DNA from 3 places in the Pantoea phyllosphaerae genome. Region 1 is predicted to be linked to each of the others. Evidence: riboswitches for the same ligand, from Rfam matches in the RefSeq annotation. Region 1 holds a riboswitch; each other region holds the start of a gene.
The links. A riboswitch is a leader RNA that binds a small molecule or an ion and turns the genes downstream of it on or off. The one in region 1 is predicted to bind thiamine pyrophosphate.
Positions count from the first base shown of each region.

Region 2: another riboswitch for thiamine pyrophosphate. It lies ahead of ACR6A7_RS03995 (FAD-dependent oxidoreductase); the one in region 1 lies ahead of thiC (phosphomethylpyrimidine synthase ThiC).
Region 3: another riboswitch for thiamine pyrophosphate. It lies ahead of thiM (hydroxyethylthiazole kinase); the one in region 1 lies ahead of thiC (phosphomethylpyrimidine synthase ThiC).

Region 1 covers NZ_JBPFDE010000025.1:14,725-22,539, reverse strand. Annotated here, with positions in the region: gene ACR6A7_RS20700 (DUF1481 domain-containing protein) at 1-500, opposite strand, end outside; gene hupA (nucleoid-associated protein HU-alpha) at 569-841, opposite strand; gene ACR6A7_RS20690 (YjaG family protein) at 1,030-1,620, opposite strand; gene nfi (deoxyribonuclease V) at 1,683-2,351, opposite strand; gene hemE (uroporphyrinogen decarboxylase) at 2,354-3,421, opposite strand; gene nudC (NAD(+) diphosphatase) at 3,463-4,233, opposite strand; gene rsd (sigma D regulator) at 4,386-4,895, shown strand; TPP riboswitch at 5,145-5,245, shown strand; gene thiC (phosphomethylpyrimidine synthase ThiC) at 5,332-7,257, shown strand; gene thiE (thiamine phosphate synthase) at 7,254-7,815, shown strand, end outside.
Region 2 covers NZ_JBPFDE010000002.1:161,399-169,213, reverse strand. Annotated here, with positions in the region: gene ACR6A7_RS04005 (thiazole synthase) at 1-729, opposite strand, end outside; gene thiS (sulfur carrier protein ThiS) at 733-930, opposite strand; gene ACR6A7_RS03995 (FAD-dependent oxidoreductase) at 914-1,855, opposite strand; TPP riboswitch at 1,996-2,115, opposite strand; gene ACR6A7_RS03990 (DMT family transporter) at 2,157-3,107, opposite strand; gene ACR6A7_RS03985 (SDR family oxidoreductase) at 3,707-4,600, shown strand; gene ACR6A7_RS03980 (glycoside hydrolase family 15 protein) at 4,685-6,526, shown strand; gene ACR6A7_RS03975 (VOC family protein) at 6,526-7,050, shown strand; gene ACR6A7_RS03970 (con-10 family general stress protein) at 7,374-7,541, shown strand; gene ACR6A7_RS03965 (autotransporter outer membrane beta-barrel domain-containing protein) at 7,756-7,815, opposite strand, start outside.
Region 3 covers NZ_JBPFDE010000001.1:189,288-197,102, forward strand. Annotated here, with positions in the region: gene ACR6A7_RS00840 (GNAT family N-acetyltransferase) at 1-383, opposite strand, end outside; gene ahpC (alkyl hydroperoxide reductase subunit C) at 670-1,233, shown strand; gene ahpF (alkyl hydroperoxide reductase subunit F) at 1,305-2,873, shown strand; gene ACR6A7_RS00855 (AEC family transporter) at 2,927-3,886, opposite strand; gene ACR6A7_RS00860 (hypothetical protein) at 3,963-4,160, opposite strand; gene ACR6A7_RS00865 (PAAR domain-containing protein) at 4,973-6,376, opposite strand; TPP riboswitch at 6,495-6,591, shown strand; gene thiM (hydroxyethylthiazole kinase) at 6,626-7,420, shown strand; gene thiD (bifunctional hydroxymethylpyrimidine kinase/phosphomethylpyrimidine kinase) at 7,417-7,815, shown strand, end outside.

The DNA of each region.
Region 1 (7,815 bases):
GACTCACGTCCGCCATCGCAAAGGGCGATTTGCTTCGCGCCCAGCCACTGGCCCTGCTTCAGCATCACGCGACCGCTAAGCAGCGCATTGCTCTGCGCCAGCATCCGCTGCGCATCGAACTTATAGAGCTCTACCGTATCCGGATCGACCGCTTCACGTCGCCCGGCCAGCTGCCGCTGCATAAAGCTCAGGCTGCCATCCTGATCGAAGCGCAGAGTAACATCGTCAGGCTGCTTGCCGCTGACGTGGCGCGCGACGCTAATCAGCTTCTCCTCTTGCCACACGTAGTCGGTAGTTTCTGCCGCCTCGCCGTTAAAAGGCGTATAGAGCGTGCGCAAATGAATCGTAAGGTGGCTGTTTTTGCGCCAGATGCGCACTGCGCCGCGATCGGCAAGATAACCGCTGGCGCTAAAAGGAGGCGTGTCGGGCGTAGAACCGCACCCGGAAAGCAGAAGCAGAGTAAGCAGAGCAAAACAGGAGGGCAAACGCAGGTTCGGCATAGCTGGCCCCTAATACAAAAGGGGCGAATTCGCCCCTTCTTTTAAAATTCTGACCGCAATGCGACGTCTTATTTAACAGAGTCTTTCAGCGCTTTACCAGACACGAATGCCGGTACGTTTGCCGCAGCGATTTTGATCTCTTTGCCAGTTTGCGGGTTGCGACCGGTACGCTCAGCGCGGTGGTTCACTTTAAAAGTACCAAAACCAACCAGTTGTACAGCATCACCTTCTTTCAGAGACTCAGTGATCGCAGCCAGAGTTGATTCCAGAGCCGCTTTAGCCTGGGTTTTCGACAGGTCCGCTTTTTCCGCGATCACATCAATCAGTTGAGTCTTGTTCATAAGTTATCCTTAAAGTGTATTTATCGCTTGCTAAGCAACGAGTGCGAGGGAAAAGCCATATTCTGGCACTCTTCAGCCTGCACGCACCGATAGCCACAATTTTCAGCCCCCCAAATGTAGACCAGAGAGGGGGCCGATGTGAAGCCTCCAGGCGCGCTAATTCGGGCCTGAAGTCACGTTTTCCCGCCTTACTGCTGAAAATTTATACCGATGTTGCTGATTCCCGCCTCCCGCAGGTCTAAACGCAAACCTTTGATCAATTCAAGGTCTCGTTCTTCACAGTCGGCAAGCAGGCGGAAAATCTCCCATTGCAGGTCCCATTCATCGATTACGGCTGGGTTTTCGCGCAGCTCTTCGTCGCTCATTTCGCGTCCGGCCTGGGTCATTTCCAGCATCGCTACGGTGGTGATCGACGTCTTGCTGACCTCAATCGCATGCTCCAGCGTTTCGCCGCTCAGCATCGCGTGCAGCACTTCACTTAGCGCCACGCAGGCGTCGATAGCGGGATAGACGCCGTACACCTCGAAGGCGTCGCCGTCGGGAATGGCGGCTTCAAGCTTTTCCAGCTGGCTGTCAAAATTAATTTTGGCATCTTTGACCGTCAGGCTTTCCCAGATGAGATCGAGAAGGCGGCGATAAAGCGCCGGATCGGCGAATTCCGTCTGCTGGCAGAATGCCCAGTAATTGGGGAACATACGCTCGCACAGGCAAGCCATAAACGTCAGATGCTGCCAGCTTTCCAGCTTAGCCAGACGCAGGTGAACGGGGTTTTGTAACATGAACAGGGCTCTTCATCGTTTAGCTGGCGGCAGTGTACCGCAAAAGCGCCGCGCGCACAGCGTTAAAGCGCGCTTTGCCAGCGCTGAAAGGCGGTGCGGTTGGATGCCACGGCATCCGCCCAGCGCGTAGGCTCCGGCAGGCGATAGCCGCCCATGCAGTTTTCCACCCAGTGGAGCGCGCTATCCAGGCTGACGCGGTGTCCTGTCGCCACGAAAAGCGGGTTGCAGCGCGCTTTGCTGCGCCATACCCAGCCGATCTGCTCGCCTTTGTCTATCAGCGGCTGGCGCGAGCCCGGTTCGGCGTCCAAATCGGCAAAGCGACCGCACAGGCGCTTTTTCGCCACGCCGATAGTCGGCACGTCAACCATCAAGCCAAAGTGTGAGGCGACGCCGAGGCGACGCGGGTGCGAAATGCCGTGTCCGTCGACAAAAAGTAGATCCGGTTTGCGCTCAAGCATCTCCCATGCCGCCAGCAGCGCAGGATATTCGCGAAAAGAGAGGAAGCCGGGAATGTAGGGCATGGTGGTAGCGATGCGCGCCACGCGATGCTCCACCAGCTTGAGAGAGGGATATTCGAGGATCACCAGGGCGGCACGCGTGACCGCCCCTTCCTGCTCGAATCCGACATCGGCGCCGCCGATAAAACGCGGCGGCAGAACGTCGAAATCATCCTGCCGCACCACCTCTGCAGCGCGCTGAATTTGCTCCGCGCGCAGTGCAGCAATGTCCATACTTACTCCTGATGATATTGGCCTGAGAGACGATGTACCGCCTCGACGAACACGCCCGCATGCTCTGGCGGCACATCCTGATGGATACCATGTCCCAGGTTGAAGACGTGACCGCTGCCCGCGCCGAAGCCGTCAAGAATACCTGCGACTTCCTGCTCGATACGTGCAGCTGGCGCATAAAGCATAGACGGATCCATGTTGCCCTGCAGCGCCACTTTGTCGCCGACGCGACGACGCGCCTCGCCAATATCAGTGGTCCAGTCGAGACCGAGCGCGTCGCAGCCGGTGGCCGCCATCGCTTCCAGCCACTGTCCGCCGCCTTTAGTGAAAAGGGTAATCGGCACGCGGCGCCCTTCGTTCTCATGCAGCACGCTGTCGACGATTTTATGCATGTAGTGGAGCGAGAACGCCAGGTAATCGCGGCCGGTCAGCACGCCGCCCCAGGTGTCGAACACCATCACCGACTGCGCGCCCGCGCGGATCTGCGCGTTGAGATAAAGAATGACGCTGTCCGCCAGCTTGTCGAGCATCGCATGCAGCGTTGCCGGATCGGCATACATCATTTTTTTGATTTTGGTAAAAGCCTTGCTGCTGCCACCTTCGACCATATAGGTCGCCAGCGTCCAGGGGCTGCCGGAGAAACCGATCAGCGGCACTTCGCCGTTGAGGTTTTTGCGGATGGTGCGCACCGCATTCATCACATAGCCGAGTTCCTGCTCAGGATCGGGCACCGGCAGTTTGTCGACATCGGCGCGGCAGGTAACCGGGTTAGAAAAACGCGGGCCTTCGCCGGTTTCGAAGTAGAGTCCCAGCCCCATCGCATCGGGGATCGTCAGGATATCGCTGAAGAGGATCGCCGCGTCGAGCGGATAGCGGCGCAGCGGCTGCAGGGTGACTTCACACGCCAGTTCGGCGTTTTTGCACAGCGACATAAAATCGCCGGCTACGGCACGCGTCGCTTTGTACTCCGGCAAATAACGCCCGGCTTGTCGCATCATCCATACCGGCGTCATATCGACCGGTTGACGTAACAGGGCGCGCAGATAACGATCGTTCTTCAGTTCACTCATTTCAGGACTCTCTCAATTTCAGGCGCGTAGTGTAACACTTCTTACGCCTCGCTGCGGCAGATGGCGACGGTATCTTCGATTAGCCGGCGCGCCACAGTGCCCGGCGGCGGCAGCGGCGGCAGCGCGTCGTAGCGGTACCAGCCGGCGTCCAGCAGCTCTTTGTTATCGATTTGCAGATCGCCGCCATCATATTCCGCCATAAAAGCCATCATCAGCGAATGCGGGAAGGGCCAGGGCTGCGAGGTAACGTAACGCAGGTTTTTGACGCGGATGTTGCTCTCTTCCATCACCTCGCGCGCGACCGCCTGCTCCAGCGTCTCGCCCACCTCGACAAAGCCCGCCAGCACGGTATAGATGCTGTTGCGATGACGCGCATGATTGGCCAGCAATATTTCAGCGCCGCGTCGAATGGCGACAATAATGCAGGGCGCGATTTGCGGATAGTAGCGCTCGCGGCAGTGGCCGCAGAGACAGGCGTTTTCATGCTTGCTCAGATGCATTTCGTGGCCGCAGTAGCCGCAGAAGCGATGCGAGCGGTAAAACTCCGCCAGCTGCACGGCGCGCCCGGCAAGCTGAAACAGACCGGGCTCTTCATCAATCAGCTGACGCACCGAGAACATATCGCGATCGCGGCTCTCACACACCAGCCATACCGTTTCGCCCTGCCACTCGCCGACCGCCTGCGCCTTGCTGCCTGTAAGCTTGAACGCAGCGGCGCCGCCGTGAGGCAGATCGCCTTGCGGCAACCAAAGTTTCTGTTCATGGCTGACAATCCACCATCCAGCGTCTACGCTTGAGATCTCATGTTGCATCTAATCGTCATCCTTAGCGTCTTACCGATACGCTGAAGTCCTGATGTTAAGTGTGTAGACAAACAACTATACCCTAAATCGTCCAGCTTGCAGGCGGCACCAGGCCAGCCGCAGCGTGACGGGAAGGGAACTTTCTTTACATGGAGTCAGATATGCTTAACCAGTTAAACGTCCTGACCGAGCGCGTAGGTGGCAGCAACGAACTGGTAGACTCGTGGCTGGACGCCCGTCGCCAGCTACTTGTTTCTTATTACCACCTGGTTGGGCTGAAGCCTAACAAAGAGGCGCTCACAACGTTAGACGAGCAGGCGCTCGACAATTTTTGTCACGGTCTGGTCGACTACCTTTCTGCCGGTCACTTCAGCATTTACGAACGCATCATCAATGAGATGGAAGGCGACAGTCCAATGATTGCCGCTGCGCAGGTTTATCCGCCGCTGGAAGCCAACACCGAGCGCCTGATGCAGCTCTATGATGGCCACTTGCAGCAGTCCATTGACGACGATAACTGCGTTGATTTTCAGCTGGCGCTGTCGGAAGTCGGCGAAGTGCTGGAAGCGCGCTTTACGCTGGAAGATAAGCTGATCCAGCTTGCCTGGGATAATAGCCTGGTGAGCATAACAGCGGCCAATGACAGCAGCAGGCTGTCGCGTCCGGCTTAACATCAAGCAGTTGTAAATGGCTTGTTATTCTGCGCAAGCCCTTCTATGCTGAACGGGTTTTCGACTTTACCGTCAAAAACCCGTTTTGTTTTTTGTGCGATATGCACGGCGTTTTGCGTTTTCAGCGTAGAGTGCGCCGCCAGTTCACGCCCGGATAGCGCGCAGGGACGGGAGCATACTGAAGTATGTGACCGTCACGAGCACTGCCCAGGCGTGAAATGGCAAGCTAAGCCGCTTAAAACGTGAAATGAAATCTTGTCGGAGTGCCCGCAAGGGCTGAGACCGTTAATTCGGGATCCGCGGAACCTGATCAGGTTAGAACCTGCGAAGGGAACAAGAGTAAACATCATCAGTACGCTGGCGATTTTGCCTGCCGTTTCTGTTACTCCTTCCGAACTCCGGACAAGCAACGTTCCCCCTCAACAGGAAAATTGCTATGTCTATGACCAAAACCAACCGACGTGAACAGCGCGCCCAGGCGCAGGCCTTTATTGAAGCGCTTCAGAGCGGCGTCGCCTTTCCCAACTCGAAACGTATCTGGATCCAGGGCAGCCGTGCCGATATTCGCGTGCCGATGCGCGAGATCCAGCTCAGTCCGACGCTGCTCGGCGGCGATAAAGACCGTCCGCGCTATGAAGAGAATGAGGCGGTGCCGGTCTACGATACCGCTGGTCCCTATGGCGATCCCGATGCCGTTATCGATGTTCAGCATGGACTGGCAAAGCTACGCGCCGACTGGATCGCCGCGCGCGACGACAGCGAGACGCTGACGCACACCAGCTCGCGCTATACGCAGCAGCGTCTGGCCGACGACGGGCTCGATCATCTGCGTTTCGAGCGGCTGCCGCAGCCGCGGCGCGCCAAAGCGGGGCGCTGCGTTACCCAGCTCCACTATGCCCGTCAGGGCGTCGTCACGCCGGAGATGGAGTTTATCGCGCTGCGTGAGAATATGGGGCGCGAACGTATTCGCAGCGAAGTGCTGCGCCAGCAGCATGACGGCCACGGCTTCGGCGCGCAGCTGCCGGAAAACATCACCCCTGAGTTTGTACGTCAGGAAGTGGCCGCCGGACGCGCCATTATTCCCGCGAATATCAACCATCCCGAGTCAGAGCCGATGATTATCGGCCGCAACTTTCTGGTCAAGGTCAACGCCAACATCGGCAACTCGGCGGTCACCTCCTCTATTGAAGAAGAGGTGGAGAAGCTGGTCTGGTCGACACGCTGGGGCGCCGATACCGTGATGGATCTCTCCACCGGCCGCTATATTCATGAAACGCGCGAGTGGATCCTGCGTAACAGCCCGGTGCCCATCGGTACCGTACCGATTTATCAGGCGCTGGAAAAGGTCAACGGCGTGGCGGAGAACCTCGACTGGGAGGTGTTCCGCGACACGCTGCTGGAGCAGGCGGAGCAAGGCGTCGATTACTTCACTATCCACGCTGGCGTGCTGCTGCGCTATGTGCCGATGACGGCGAAGCGCCTGACCGGCATCGTTTCGCGCGGCGGGTCGATTATGGCGAAGTGGTGTCTGTCGCATCATCGCGAAAGTTTTCTCTATACGCACTTCCGCGAAATTTGCGAAATCTGCGCCGCCTACGACGTTTCGCTGTCGCTTGGCGACGGCCTGCGTCCCGGCTCGATTCAGGACGCCAACGACGAGGCGCAGTTCGCCGAGCTGCGCACGCTGGGCGAGCTGACAAAAATCGCCTGGGAGTATGACGTGCAGGTGATGATTGAAGGTCCCGGTCATATTCCTATGCAGATGATCCGTCGCAATATGACCGAGCAGCTGGAGCACTGTCACGAAGCGCCGTTCTATACGCTCGGCCCGCTGACCACCGATATCGCGCCCGGCTACGATCACTTCACCTCCGGCATCGGCGCCGCGATGATTGGCTGGTTTGGCTGCGCCATGCTCTGCTACGTTACGCCCAAAGAGCATCTCGGCCTGCCGAATAAAGAGGACGTTAAGCAGGGTTTGATTACCTATAAGATCGCCGCCCACGCGGCGGATCTGGCGAAGGGGCATCCCGGCGCGCAGATCCGCGATAACGCCATGTCCAAAGCGCGCTTTGAATTTCGCTGGGAGGATCAGTTTAATCTGGCACTCGATCCCCACACCGCGCGCGCCTATCACGACGAAACCCTGCCGCAGGAGTCGGGTAAAGTGGCTCACTTCTGCTCAATGTGCGGCCCCAAATTCTGCTCGATGAAAATCAGTCAGGAAGTGCGCGACTATGCGGCCAGCCAGGCCGAGGCGCAGCCGATCGCCATCGGCATGCAGCAGATGTCTGAAACCTTTCGCCGCCGCGGCGGCGAGCTTTACCACTCAGCCGACGCGCTGAACGAGGAGAAACAATGAACGCGCCTTTCCCTGCTACCGCCTCGCGCTTAGGACTCTATCCGGTCGTCGACAGCGTGGAATGGATTGCACGCCTGCTGGAGGTCGGCGTGCGCACTATCCAGCTGCGTATTAAAGATCGGGAGGCGGCGGCGGTGGAGCCATCGATTATCGAGTCGATTGCGCTCGGCAAGCGTTACAATGCTCGTCTGTTTATCAACGATTACTGGCAGTTGGCCGTTAAGCACCGCGCTTACGGCGTGCATCTGGGTCAGGAGGACCTGGATGTCGCGAACCTGAACGCCATTCGCGAGGCGGGTCTGCGGCTGGGGGTGTCGACGCACGACGATCGCGAGCTGGATCGTGCGATGGCGATACGCCCTTCCTATATCGCGCTGGGGCATATTTTCCCTACCGAGACGAAGGCAATGCCGTCAGCGCCGCAGGGGCTGACGGAGCTTCAGCGGCATCTCGCGCGGCTTAAAGGCGTTTCGACCGTGGCAATTGGCGGCATCAGCCTGGCGCGCGCGCCGGCGGTGCTGGCAACCGGCGTCGGCAGTATCGCCGTCGTCAGCGCCA
Region 2 (7,815 bases), on a different contig from region 1:
CGTCGACGCGGCGGCCATATCGCGCCGCTCCATCAGGCCCGCCTGATGCGCCTGCTGCCCCGCGCGAATCGCGCTTGCGAAGGCGCCCGCCATCGCTGCCGGATCCTGCGCTTTGGCAACGGCGGTGTTGAGCAGAATGGCGTCGAACCCCATCTCCATCGCCTGCGCCGCCTGGCTCGGCGCGCCGATACCGGCGTCAATCACCAGCGGCACCCCCTTGAACCAGGCGCGGAAGCTGCGCAGCCCGTCGATATTGCGCAGCCCCTGGCCAGAGCCGATGGGCGCGCCCCAGGGCATCAGCACTTCGCAGCCCGCCTCCAGCAGTTTTTCACCGACGATGAGATCCTCGGTGGTATAGGGAAAGACCTGAAAACCGTCAGCGCAAAGAATGCGCGCCGCCTCGACCAGCGCAAAGGGATCGGGCTGCAGCGTGTCGGCGTTGCCGATCACCTCCAGCTTTATCCAGGGTGTGTCGAAGAGTTCGCGCGCCATATGCGCCGTGGTCACCGCCTCTTTCACGCTGTGGCAGCCGGCCGTGTTGGGGAGCACGCGGCGGTTGAGCTGGCTGAGCAGCTCGCGAAATGCGCCGCCCTGGCTGCCCTCACGCCGCAGGCTGACGGTGATGATCTCCGCCTCCGCGGCGCAGATCGCCTCGTGCAGAATAGCGGGCGACGGATAGCCCGCGGTGCCGAGCAAAAAACGCGAACGGGGAACAAAGCCGTAAAACATGGTTCAGCCTCCCTGCATCGGCGACAGCACTTCCAGGCGGCATCCCGCCTCCAGCCGCTGGCTCTCATACTGCGCGCGCGGCAAAAACTGGCCGTTATAGGCGCTGGCCACGCAGGCGGCGTCGATCTGCCGCTCCTGCAGCAGCGCGGCGACGGTCGTCGCCTCGGTTTCCACTCTCTGACCGTTAAGTTCGATTTGCATCATTCGACTCCTGACTAAGCAGTTGCATAAGCTGCTGCGCCATGGCGGGCGCGAGCAGAAAACCGTGACGGTACATGCCGTTAAGAGAAAAAACGCCGTCTTGATAGCGCACTTCCGGCAGGTTGTGGCGATAGGCGGGACGCCGCCCCGTGCCGCTCTCGACAATGCGCGCTTCGGCCAGCGCCGGATGGATACTCCAGGCGGCGCTGAGCAGCTCCATCATGGCGCGAGCGCTGATCGGGCTGGCGTCGTCGCTCTCGACCATGGTGGCGCCGAGCATAAAGCGGCCACGGGCGCGCGGCACCAGATAGCAGGGAAAGCGGGGATGCAGCAGCCGCACCGGACGGGAGAAATGGAGTTCATCGCACTGCAGGATCAGCATTTCGCCGCGCACCGCGCGCAGGTCGGGCTGGCAAGGGGCGGCGTGAATGCCGCGACAGTCGATCACCGTGCCGCCGGGTTTGCCGCGGTGAAAAACCACGCCGCGCGCTTCCAGGCTGGCCCGCAGCTGGCGCAGGGCGTCGCGCGGATTAAGGTGCGCTTCGTCGGGAAAAAACAGGCCGCGCGCAAAGCGCCCTGCCAGTTCAGGCTCAAGCTGCGCGGGATCGCGCCACTGGTGCTGCCGCGTCATATGCGCGAAGCGCGTCAGCTCCGCCGTGTCGCGCGGCGCGGCCACCACCAGCGTGCCCTGACGTGCGACGCCATCGACCCGCTGCGCCCACCAGCCGGCGGCACGCTGCCCCAGCTCAATAACCTGTTCAGGCGCGCTCTCCCCTTCGCAAAAGGGCGCCAGCATGCCGCCCGCCCAGTGCGACGCGGGCGTCTCGTCGCTGAGGATCACCTCTGGCGTCTCGCCCTGTTCAGCCAGCAGCGTCGCGACGCATAAGCCAGCGACGCCGCTGCCGAGCACCGACCAGCGGCTCATAGCGCGCACCCGGCAGAGAAAACGGTTTGAAAAAGAGTCATGTTCACGCAGGCCTCGATGTTGACGACCCGTGATACGTGAAGGGAAAAAGCGTGAGCGGTGAGCAGGCTCGCGCGGCAGGCATCTCAACGAGGTGAAAAACAATGAGATACGAGTCTTCCTACGCCAGTATCAACTGGGTCAGGTTCAAAGGGTCGCTAAACCGCGCGCTGCGCTATTAGCCTCTCAGTCTCTCTGGCGAGACTCCCCCGACGGCCATTAGTTGTAGGGCAACTGCCTGCCCGACGTCAAGCAGAGTGTGTTAATCAGGCGTTAAATCGGCGGTGTCGCGGCGGGCAGTCAGCGCCGATGCCGCAGCCCGACGCCGCTGACGTCGCTCGCTTAAAACCGTATAAATGCCAGCGAACGCCACCAGGCTGGCCCCAATCAGGGTGAGTTTCTCCGGCAGGGTGCCGAGGAAAACCAGGCCGATAATCACCGACCAGAGCAGCGAGCTGTAATCGAACGGGGCGAGCAGCGAGGCGTCGGCGTAGCGCAGGCTCAGCGTCAGCAAAATTTGCGTCAGGCCGCCGCACAGGCCGCACCCCAGCAGCAGAAGCAGCTGCTCTCCCTGCGGCACGCGCCAGCCAAACGGCAGCGTCAGCAGCGAGGTCGCGCCCGTCATGGCGGTAAACCAGAAGGCGATTGCGCCCGGCTTCTCTTTACCGCTGAGGTAGCGGATCTGAATCAGCGCGCCTGCGGTGCAGAGCGCAGAGAATAGCGCCAGCAAGACGCCGACGGAAGAGGCCAGGCTGGCGACCGTTAGCCTGGGCGCGCCGCTGAGCGACAGGTGGCCGGAGAGCATAATGACGATCCCCACGAAACCGGCCGCGACTGACAGCCAGCGATTCAGCCGCACCTTTTCGCGCAGCACTAAGGCCGCCAGCAGCACGGTGAATAGCGGCGCGGCGTAGTTAATTGCGGTGGCGTCGGTCAGAGAGATATAAATCAGCGACAGATAGCTGAGGTACATGCTGAAGGTGCCCGCCAGGCCGCGACCGATGTGCCCTTTCACGTTGCGGGTTTTAATGTTCTGAATAATGCCGCCCTGAAAGGTTAGCCATACCAGCAGCGGCATTATGCCCACCAGCGAACGAAAGAAGATTACTTCTCCCACCGGAAACGCACCCTCCAGACCTTTTACGCAGGCAAGCATCAGCGTCGAGCTAAGTGTCGCCATAATTTTGAGTGAAATTCCCGTCGACGCGCTCACGTGGCGCTCCTTATTGCCTGTTGCAGAAAAGAGCGTTCAGAGTAACCCAGACGCACGGCGCGAGCGGGGGGAAACCTCAGTAAATACAGCGTATTCTGCCTTTATGAAGCGGCCGGACAGCATAAATATGCGCCTGGTTTTTTCGCTGTTTCGCTGCGGGCGATAAAGAGCGTTATTTCCCGTTTTGCCTGGCGAGGATAAATATATTTTTTGCCCTGACCAGAAGTGCGCTACGCGTCGTTCAAAGCGCCAACGCTAAAAAAATCAGGCCAGGACAAAATGATATAAAAGCGCAACGTAAACACCAGGAATATAACTTAAATTGCTGATAATAAATAATTTATACATAAAACCATTATTAATACTTCTCGAGCAACTCAGATAAGCGTGGATTATATAAACTGTTTATTAAACCGGCATTTAAATATCTCTGGCAAAAAAAATTGTGCAGCCCACCCTGAAAAGCAAAAAGGCGTCTTATTATTAATGCTGATCTCTCAACAGGTGGATTTAATAAGCTTTCGCGAAATTTAATGTGACAAACTTCACATATGTGCCAGGCTTATTATTATCCGAAAACGATGTGCAAGGAGCTAAGCATGAGTAATCAAAACGACAAAACTCTCGTCCCGGTTGAATTTCCGACACCCTCTTTCCCAGGGCAGAAACAACCCGTGCCTGGTCTTGCCAGCAAAATGGAGCCGGTTCCAGACCATGGGGAAACAACGTACCGTGGTACGGGCCGCCTGACCGGCCGTAAGGCGCTGATCACCGGCGGTGATTCGGGCATCGGCCGCGCCGTGGCTATCGCCTATGCCCGTGAAGGCGCCGACGTGGCCATTAACTATCTGCCAGAAGAAGAGTCCGATGCGGCGGAAGTGATTCAGCTGATTGAAGCGGAAGGCCGTAAAGCCGTGGCGATCCCGGGCGACATTCGCGACGAAGCCTTTTGCCAGTCACTGGTAAAACAGGCTGTTGAGAAGCTCGGCGGACTGGATATTCTGGTCAACAACGCAGGCCGTCAGCAGTTTAATGAGTCGATCCGTACCCTCTCCACTGAAGACTTTGACGCCACGTTCAAAACCAACGTCTACGCGATGTTCTGGATCACCAAAGCGGCGGTGGATTATCTGCCACGCGGCGCATCCATTATCAATACCTCGTCCGTACAGGCTTATCAGCCTAGCGAAATTTTGCTCGATTATGCGCAAACCAAAGCCTGTATCGTCGCCTTCACCAAAACCATGGCACAGCAGCTGGGCAAAGAAGGCATCCGCGTAAACGCGGTGGCGCCGGGTCCTTACTGGACGCCGCTGCAGGTTTCCGGCGGTCAGCCGCAGGAAAAAGTGAAAGAGTTCGGTGCCAGCGCGCCGCTGGGCCGCCCCGGCCAGCCGGTTGAAATCGCGCCGCTCTATGTGACCCTCGCCTCGGTCGAAAGCAGCTACACCTCTGGTCAGGTATGGTGCTCCGACGGCGGCACCGGCACGCTGTAACCCCCTGCTTTTTGTCAAACTGGCCGCCCTGTGCGGCCAGTTTTTTCGTCTGTAGAGAATGCGTTTCAGACAAGGATGCTTCTGATGAAAAATGGTGATTACGCCTCGCCCATTCGCGAGGAGGGATTTGCTGGCCTCGGCGACTACGCTGCCATTGGCGAAGGGCGCTCCGTTGCGTTAATTGCGCCCGATGGCGCCATCGACTGGTGGTGTGCCCCAAACCTGGATTCGCCGCCGCTGTTTGACCGCTTGCTCGACCCGGCTATCGGCGGCTTTTTTTCGCTGACGCCCGTTAACCCCTGGCGCGTGCAGCGCCACTATCGCGAAGAGAGCAATGTGCTGGAAACCTGTTTCTCCACTGACGAAGGGGAAGTGCGCCTGACCGAATCGCTCAACAGCACGCTGGCGGGGCGGCTGCCGTGGAGCGAACTGGCACGTCGCGTAGAAGGGGTGCGCGGCAGCGTAACGCTTAAACTGCATTTGCGTTTCGGCACTGTGGCGGAAACGCGATCGCCCTGGATGGGCGAGACTACGCAGGGCAATGTGTTTCATATCGGCGATATCATGGCGATGCTGCGCACCAGCGACGACGTGAAGATCACCCATATGGATGACGAAGAGGTGATCGCCGAACTGACCACGCAGCCGGATTCTCGCTCGCTGGTGGCGCTGCTGATTACCCAGCGCGAACCGCTGGCGGTGCCCGATCTCGGCGCCATCGATACCCGTATTGAAACCAGCCATACTGCCTGGCAGGACTGGTGTAAAAGCCTGAGCTACGAGGGCGAGTACAAAGTCCACGTAAAACGCTCGGCGCTGTCGCTGAAGTTTCTCTGGTACTCCCCCACTGGCGCGCTGGCTGCAGCGGCCACCACCTCGCTGCCGGAAGGCATCGGCGGAGAAAAGAATTACGACTATCGCTACGCCTGGGTGCGCGACGCCTGCCTGATTATTAAATCTTTCGTCTATCTTGGCGCACTGGAGGACTGCAAGGCGGCTTTCTCATGGCTGTCGCAGACCATTCTGCGCCACGGCATTGAGCTGCGCACCTGCTATACGCTGGAGGGCGATATCGTACCGCCGGAGCGTTATCCAGCGCTGCGCGGCTACAAAGATTCGCAGCCGGTACGCGTCGGCAATAACGCACGCGACCAGCGCCAGCTAAGCATGTATGGCGATATGCTCGCCACGGCGCAGCTGTTTATCGAAGCGGGCCACGTGCTGGATTTGGGCACCTCGCGCCTGTTGGGCCAGCTGGCGAACCACTGCGCCGACCGCTGGCGTCTGAAGGATTCAGGCATCTGGGAGCTGCCCGATGAACAGCACTATACCCATTCGAAAATGGCGTGCTGGCTGGCGCTGGATCGCGCGGTCGTCATGGCCGAGGCGCGCCATATCGAACCCACCTGGATGGCGCGCTGGGCGCGTGAGCGCGACCGCATCCGCGACTGGATAGAGACACACTGCTGGTCAGAGAGCAAGCAGGCCTATCTGTTTTACGTCGGCAGCGAAGATCGGCTGGATGCATCGCTGGCGCTGGTGCATCACTACGGCAACGCGGTCAACCCGGCGCGTATGCGTTCAACCTATGCGGCGATCCAGCGCGAGCTAGGCCAGGGGCGCGCCATGCTGTACCGCTACAGCGGCGTGGAAGAGGAAGAGAGCACCTTTATCGCCTGCTCGTTCTGGCTGGCAGAGGCCTGGGCCTCAATGGGTGAAATCGACAAGGCGCGCGCCTGCATGGAGGAGATCCTGGAGACGCTGTGCGACAGCGGCAACGTTGAGATCTTTAATGAAATGTTTGATGTGCGCAGCAACGAGTGGCGCGGCAACCTGCCACAGGGCCTCAGCCACCTGGCCCTGATCTGTGCTGCGCAGGCGCTAACCTGTCATCAACGTAATCAGAACACCAAAGGAGAAGCCTGATGGCGATCAGAGGCATTGAGCATATTGGCATCACCGTCAGCAATATTGAGCAGGCGGAAAATTTCTTTATAAAGGCGCTCGACGCGTCCATTCTCTATCGCATCGTGCCCTGGCAACAGAGCGAGCAGCGTATCAGCGGCGACCAGATGCGTCCGGTTAACGGCTTTCCGTCGCAGCTGAGCGTGGTTGGGCTGTCAATGTTACGCCTGGGCAACGGCTGTAACGTGGAGCTGTTTCAGCTCGATCCGGGAATTGCTGACGATTTAGCGAATATTGGTCAGCCTGGCGTTAACCATTTCTCTATTCTCGTAGAGGATATCAACGCGACCGCAGAAAAACTGAAGGCGCACGGCGCGCGCTTTTACGACGGCCCAAACGACTGCTTTGCGCAGGAGGAAGGGGCGGGCAATCAGACCTGGTTCTGCCTGACGCCGTTTGGCGTACTTATCGAGCTAATCACCCTGCCCTCGCCGCTGGACTACGACAGCGAAGCGACCCAGACGCGCTGGCTGCCCGCCGAATAACTGCTGTACCAGACCGCGCTTCGGCGCGGCTGCCCCATCCTGCCAGGACTATTCTGAATCACTGGAGGCCATAAATTAATTTATATTTTTTACGTCAGCTTAAACCTGTACATCCTTATTATTCGTATACAACTTCACATATATTCTCTTTTATTTCCAGCCGCTTCTGCCAGCCAGATTAATTACCCTGTTATTTAACCTGCCATTTATCGCCTCGCCGCAGCGCTTGCGGAATAAAACAGGGCTTCTAATCTTAAGGCTGTAAGACGCACACAGCTTTGCAAACCGGCTGTGTTATTTCTCACTCATGAAGAGGACCCATTATGGCTCAACATCGAGGCGGATCAGGTAACTTTGCTGAAAATCGTGAAAGAGCGTCAGAAGCTGGTCGTAAAGGCGGACAGCACAGCGGCGGCAACTTTAAGAATGACCGTGAAAAAGCGTCCGAAGCGGGTAAAAAAGGCGGGCAGAACAGCCGCCGGGGCTCCTGAGCACCTGTCCGCCCACTGGGGTTCGGCGGTGTGAAAAGCGGTGTGAAAACAGGACATCGCTGAACTTAAGCCGCCAGTCACTGCGCCGGGTTGCAAAACCTGGCGCATATTTTTTTCTGCCTGCACACTAAACCGCCGCACTTCTTCATTAATTACCCCGCACAGGCGCTACACCTGTTAATCAGAGCCAGCCGTCAAGACTGGCCCATTATGATTAAAAGGTGGCGTTTACGCCGATATTCCAGCCGATTTGATGCGCATCGCGATTGCCGCC
Region 3 (7,815 bases), on a different contig from region 1:
CTCTCACCCTGCGCGATGATCTTCCAGCCGTGCTTTAAATAGAACGCCTGCGCAGCGTTGTTCATCAACAAACATTTCAGCGCGCCGGTGCTGGTAAAATTCGCCTGCACTCTCTCCAGCAGCGCGGCACCGACGCCGCGGCCCTGATAAGCGGGATCGACGTAGAGGCTGTGAAGGAAGTTGTCATTTTCCAGCACGCCGGCAAAACCGACGCGATGTCCTTCAAGCTCGGCCACCCAGACGGTTTCGCCCAGAATCACGCTGTCGAAATCTTCCAGCTGCCAGTGGCTGTCGTCGAGCCAGCGCCAGTTATGGCGACGCGCGGCAAGAAACAGCGTGCGCAGGAACGGACGATCGGCTTCGGTATAAGAACGTATCTGCACGGTAAACTTCCTTAACGGCAATCAGAGTGCTGGCCTGTCCGCAAGCGGGAGAGAGGGCGCTGGCTCGTCATTAATAAGCGTCTCTACAAAATTAGCAGTTCTGCGAAGAAAAGATAAACCGCGTTAAATCAAGGTGCTTTGCGTGTAGAATGCCGGTGCGGCGTCAATAGCGGTGCGGCTTGCCGCGTTTGATAGCTTTCGTTTATCTGATTGATAACGACTGCGTATTAGAAGTTGGCCCGAAAATTTTGTAACGTACATCACATCTTTTAGCGGAGGACTTCAGATGTCTATCATTAATACCAAAATCAAACCGTTCAAAAACGCTGCGTTTAAAAACGGTGAATTCATTGACGTAACTGAGAAAGACGTTGAAGGTAAATGGAGTGTGTTCTTCTTTTATCCGGCTGACTTCACCTTCGTTTGCCCGACCGAACTGGGTGACGTGGCTGACCACTACGAAGAATTCCAGAAACTGGGCGTAGATATCTACTCTGTTTCTACCGACACCCACTTTACCCACAAAGCCTGGCACGGTTCTTCTGACACCATCGCGAAAATCCAGTACGCCATGATCGGCGACCCGACTGGCGCGCTGACCCGCAACTTCGAAATCATGCGCGAAGCCGAAGGTCTGGCTGACCGCGGTACCTTTATCGTTGACCCGGAAGGCATCATCCAGGCGATCGAAATCACTGCTGAAGGTATTGGTCGCGACGCGTCTGACCTGCTGCGTAAAGTGAAAGCTGCTCAGTATGTCGCTTCCCACCCAGGCGAAGTTTGCCCGGCTAAGTGGAAAGAAGGCGACGCAACCCTGGCTCCGTCTCTGGACCTGGTTGGCAAAATCTAATTTCCACACCGGCTTTTCGATCTTCTCTATCGGGTGCTGCGGCACCCGATTTCTTCTGACAGGAACTCACTATGCTCGACACAAATTTAAAAACCCAGCTCAAGGCCTACCTTGAGAAATTAACCAAGCCTGTTGAGTTGATCGCCACCCTGGACGATGGTGCCAAATCAGCGGAAATTCGCGATTTGCTGGCGGATATCGCAAGCCTGTCTGAAAAAGTCAGCTTCCGCGAAGAGAACGATCGTCCGGTGCGTAAACCCTCTTTTCTGATCGCTAACCCTGGCTCGCACAGCGGCCCGCGCTTTGCCGGTTCGCCGATGGGTCACGAATTTACCTCTCTGGTGCTGGCGCTGCTGCAGACCGGCGGTCATCCGTCGAAAGAGGCGCAGAGCCTGCTTGACCAGGTGGCGTCGCTGGATAGCGACCTGCATTTCGAAACTTACTACTCGCTGTCATGCCACAACTGCCCTGACGTGGTGCAGGCGCTGAACCTGATGGCGATTATCAACCCGCGCGTCTCGCACACGGCGATTGACGGCGGCATGTTCCAGAATGAAATCACCGAGCGCAACGTGATGGGCGTGCCGGCCGTCTACCTGAACGGTAAAGCGTTCGGTCAGGGCCGCATGAGCCTCGCTGAGATCGTCGGCAAAGTTGACACCAACGCTGAGAAGCGCGCGGCGGAAGAGCTGAACAAGCGCGACGCCTATGAAGTGCTGATCGTCGGCAGCGGCCCGGCAGGCGCGGCGGCGGCGATCTACTCGGCGCGTAAAGGCATCCGCACCGGCCTGATGGGCGAGCGTTTCGGCGGCCAGGTGCTCGACACCGTAGACATTGAAAACTATATCTCCGTGCAGAAAACCGAAGGCGCGAAGCTGGCTGGCTCGCTGCGCGCCCACGTTGACGACTACGACGTTGACGTGATCGATACCCAGAGCGCCATCAAGCTGATTCCGGCGGCGAAAGCGGGCGGTCTGCACGCCATTGAAACCGCTTCCGGCGCCGTGCTGAAATCACGCAGTATCATCATCGCCACCGGCGCACGCTGGCGCAACATGGGCGTGCCGGGTGAAGAGCAGTATCGCACCAAAGGCGTCACCTACTGCCCGCACTGCGACGGTCCGCTGTTCAAAGGCAAGCGCGTTGCGGTCATCGGCGGCGGTAACTCCGGCGTTGAGGCGGCTATCGATCTGGCGGGCATCGTCGAGCACGTGACCCTGCTGGAGTTCGCGGGCGAAATGCGCGCCGACCAGGTGCTGCAGAACAAGCTGCGCAGCCTGAAAAACGTCGATGTGATCCTGAACGCGCAGACGACAGAAGTGAAAGGCGACGGCAGCAAAGTGACCGGCCTGGCCTATATCGATCGCAACAATCAGACGGCGCACGACATCGCGCTGAGCGGTATCTTTGTGCAGATCGGTTTGCTGCCGAACACCAGCTGGCTGGAAGGCGCGGTAGAGCGCAACAAAATGGGCGAGATCCTGATTGATGCGAAATGCGAAACCAGCCTGAAAGGCGTATTCGCGGCGGGCGACTGCACCACGGTGCCGTACAAGCAGATCATCATTGCCAGCGGCGAAGGTGCAAAAGCCTCACTGAGCGCCTTTGACTATCTGATCCGCACCAAACCGGCTGAATAACCTTTTGCGATAGCCACGCAACCGCCCCGTGACCTCTGTCTCGGGGCTTTTTTTTAATAGCCTGCCCACGACATCAGCATCATCCATACCGGCGTCGTCACCGCCGCGAATAGCGTAGAAAAGAGCATGCTTGCCGCCGCCGGGCCGGTCAGCACGTTGAACTTCTGCGACATCAGGTAGACGTTGACGCCAACCGCCATCGAACCGAGCAGCACCACAACCCGACTCTCCAGCGGCGGCAGATGCACCAGCCAGGCGATCGCCCAGATGGTCATCGGCTGCAAAATCAGCTTAAGCAAACAGATGGTATAGCTTTCACGCAGCCCGTCGCGCACGCGATAGTGCGCCAGGCTCATGCCGAGCGTTACCAGCGAGAGCGGCGCGGCGATAGCGCCGAGCATGCGCAGCGGCTCGGCGGCAATGGCCGGCAGCGGCTGCTTTAAAAAGCTCCAGGCGGTGCCGCTGAGGATGCCGATAATCAGCGGATTCTTCGCCACGATGAGCAGGGTATGGCCGATGCCCTTCAGCGAGAAGCTGCCCTGTTTCGCCCACTCCACCGAGAGCGTCAGCAGTGTCCAGAGGATCAGGCTGTTGAACACCAGCACCAGCGCCACCGACGGCAGCGCCTGCGGGCCGAGCAGCACCGTTGCCACCGGAATGCCGAGCATCACATTGTTGGAGAAGATGCCGCCGAGCGCGAAAACCGTGCCCGCGACGCCGTCGAGCTTGAACAGCCGCGCCCCCAGCAGGCGGCCAAGGATAAAAATTAGCAAGCAGCTGCCGAAAAAGGCCAGCAGCAGCCGCACATCCACCGGCGGGCTTTTGTAGAAGTCGCTCATTACGCGGAACAGCATGCAGGGCAGGGCGACGTTAAAGACAAAGCGGTTCATGCCTTCGCTGATAGTGAGCGGCCATTTGCCAATGCGCGTCAGGGCATAGCCAAGAAAAATCAAAATAAACAGCGGAGCGGAAAGGTAAATCTGATGGGTAAGGGTATCAAGCAAGCCAGGCATAGCGCGTCTGTTATCGGCATCAGGTAACATCAGCCTAACATGTTGTTGCGAAAAGCGTCACCCAGCAGCGCATTCTCTAGCCCAGCCAGCGTCGCGCCTGCGCGTCGCTGATATCGCGGTAGTAGACGCGATGCAGCGTCTGGTCGCAGCTTCTGCAACGGGCAGTAATATGAGTCGAAAAATAGCTTCTGCCATTCGGGGCAACAGCATTAGCACGAATAATTACAACATCCTGCCAGTGGTGCCAGTGCGGGATAAGCGAGAGCAGTTTCATCAGGTTCCTCTGAAACGGATAGCCAGGATTAAACAGCATGGTTTGCGGGCCCGGAGCATTAGGCTTGTTTTTCGGCGGTGGCTGGTTGATCGAGATCATGTAGAACCGTGCTAACTGGTAATACCTCTTAAGAGGTAGTCATATTGCTTTCACTCGCCGCCTCTCTTATGCTGCTGGCGTAACATTCGACTCGGGATGTGCTTCTGCGTGAAGGCTAAGAAACCTGATTTGAATAATGCCAGCGTAGGGGCCAGGATTTCGCCTGCTTACATCTCCTGATTGCCGAAGGAAAACTGGATAAATAGAAAATGCTACGCAGAAGCCATTCTTATGCATCTCAAAATCTACATTTCGTGATCTAAAGGCGAGTAATCTAATCGCTTTCGGATATACGTACAAGGAAAGCCGCATAAGCGGCTTTATAAACAATGCTTAGATAGAGAGGAGAGAAGTTATGATAGTAAAAAGAAATAAAACAACCATTAATAAAAACAAAGTAAACTTAATTTTTAGCCATGATACCTTTTCATTGGGTAAACCTTTGATGAAATCATAATGATCAGAATCCATATTTCTGACCGGAAAAGTTCCCTTTTTAAATACGAATGGGAAGATGAAATAAAAATCTTTCTGGAAGGTTAAGAATATCCCACCTGCTTGTGCAAGAATTATTCCTGCTGGTACATAACCGAATCGTTCTTTAAAAATATCGCACAACAAAAGATGTTGTTTGTTTTTTAGAACAGAATACCCGATTGCGATAAATCCGAAGACTATACACAATAGTGTTGATGTCGCAGATAGGATGCCCACTATTCACCTACCGTTTTATAAATAAGTTCACCGAGATTTTCACCTTGATCCGATAGGAATTCACCGCCTACATAACCTCCACCAGTACCAAGAATTACACCACAAGCTAATGCACCAGCCCCAGCGGCTTCTATTGTCAAAGCACCTAATACTACAGTGCATATACCTGTGCCTATTGCTCCGCCTCCGATGCTTCCAATTATGCCACCAGAAAAGCTACCAACTTCGGTGTATTTCTTTTTGGTACATTCATCTTCACGACCAACAGAACAAGCCTCATTAATTTCATTGATTGAATGCAGAGCACTAAATCCAATTCCTAAATAACCAACATATCGCATAGCTGTTACATATTTTGCAGCTCGTTCTAAATGGGTAGCATAACCATCAATATCACTTATTCCTGTCTCATTCCATTTATGAGTTATCGATTTAGTTGATAGACCAAGTGCACTTTTTAAGTTGCTGTACTCACCGAGTTTCATACCTTTATTAAGGAAACCGACTTTAAGTACACGATCAAGTTCATTGAATAGTTGAGCACGTTTTACATGGAACTGTTCGCCAATTAAAGCCCCTCTGGTCATGTAAGTATTTTTGTATGTTTCTTGAATTTCTTTCAGGATCTTCTCTATATTTTCGAAATACTTCCCGACAGGTTCGGCAGCAAGGCCAATTCCTTTATCGGCGATGTTGCTAAAGTTAGCTATTGTTGCATAGTGGTTATGTAAGAAATTGGCTTCTTTATGTGTAAGCGGTTCTAATGCTGTATCAATACGTTGTTTTGCAGCCTGCATATGTGCGATTTGATCACTGTCCTGTTTTTCAGGATCAACAACCAGCAGAATAGAACCTGCTTTGTATTCCTTACCTGCCCCGTTAAGAGAGCGATAAAGCTCGCGTGTTCCTGCTGGCGGTTCACTTTCGAACAGATATCTTTCATAGGCTCCAGTATCAGCACCGTAAGGAAGTACACAGAAGCCAGGATCTACTGGTTCGCGTTTTGCTTCTACCTTCTTTTTAGCGGCTTGTGCATGTTGTTCAGGCTCTGCAATTTTTGCAGGTTCAGGAGCAGCTAAAGGGGCAGCAGTAACTACAGGGACAGCCTTAACTGCTTTCTTTTCCTCGACCCAATAGGAAGCATTTGGGAATGACGAAATGAAACTTGCGTTACAGGGGCATGTACTGCGGCTATGCAAAGTACCTGCTGCGGCAACTCCATGAATCGAGTAAGTGGGTATACCACCTGCGATATGGTATACCTTGCCATCTTTACCACAAGAGACAGAATCGCCATTTCTCGCGGTCGCAATCCCTCCAAAGCTGTGATTTGGGGAACCTGAAAGAATACTACCGCCGCACGTTGTTTTGTCGCCAATCCTCAGAAAATGACCAGTAGCCATAGAATCATCCTTAATGAAGGTACAAGGTGAGGTACAGCGTAAAATGTAATATTCATAAGTTCAATCTTGTATCAGCACGAGACCTGGCGTAACCTACTAATTGATAAAGAAATGTAATCAACACGACTCGGGGTGCCCTTCTTTGTGAAGGCTGAGAAAGACCCGTATTACCTGATCTGGATAATGCCAGCGTAGGGAAGTCAGATGCCTGACCGCATTCGCCTTCTTGTTCGCCGGTTGGGAGTTATGATGATCCGCCAACCTCAACGCTTTTCCGACGCGCACTTCGCGCCCGTTCTCGCCCGTTTCGTTCAGCGCCAGCCGCTGGTGCACTGCATGACCAACGACGTGGTGCAGAATATGACCGCTAACGTCCTGCTGGCGCTCAACGCTTCGCCCGCCATGGTGATCGATCCCGATGAGGCCGCGCAGTTTGCCGCCATGGCCGACGCCTTACTGATCAATGTCGGCACGCTGACGCGCGATCGCCGCGACGCCATGCTGGCAGCGGTACAGGCCGCCAACGCAGCGCAGACGCCCTGGGTACTCGATCCAGTGGCGGTCGGCGCGCTGCGGTTGCGCACTGAGTTCTGCCAGCAGCTTCTGACGCTGCGGCCTGCCGCCATACGCGGCAACGCCTCTGAAATCCTCGCGCTGGCGCAGCAGGGCGCAGGCGGACGCGGCGTGGATACGCAGCACCAGTCGGAGGCGGCGCTTGAGGCGGCGCGCGCGCTGGCGCGGCAACATCAGACGCTGGTGGCGATCAGTGGCGAGGTCGATTACATCACTGACGGCACCGAGACGCTAAGCGTGCCTGGCGGCAGCGCGCTGATGACGCGCGTGGTCGGCACCGGCTGCGCGCTCTCCGCCGTGGTGGCGGCCTTTTGCAGCCTGCCCGGCGACCGACTGAACAACGTCGCCAGCGCCTGCCGCGTCATGGCGCTGGCGGGGGAGCGCGCCGCCGCGCAGATCGCCGCGCCCGGCAGCTGCGCCACGCTGTTTATCGACGCCCTGTGGCAGCTGGCACAGGAGGCGCGCGCATGAAGCGTATTAACGCTCTGACCATTGCCGGCACCGATCCCAGCGGCGGCGCCGGCATCCAGGCCGATCTCAAGGCTTTTTCGGCGCTCGGCGCCTACGGTACCAGCGTCATTACCGCGCTGGTGGCGCAAAACACCCGCGGCGTGCAGTCGGTCTATCGCATAGAACCTGAGTTTGTTGGCGCACAGCTAGATTCAGTTTTAAGCGACGTGCGCATCGACACGGCGAAAATCGGCATGCTTTCGGAAACCGCGATTGTGCAGATCGTGGCGGAAAAGCTGAAGCGAGCCGCTATCCCTTATGTGGTGCTGGATACGGTGATGGTGGCGAAAAGCGGCGATCCCTTGCTCTCGCCCGATGCCATCGCCAGCGTGCGCGAACTGCTGCTGCCGCAGGTA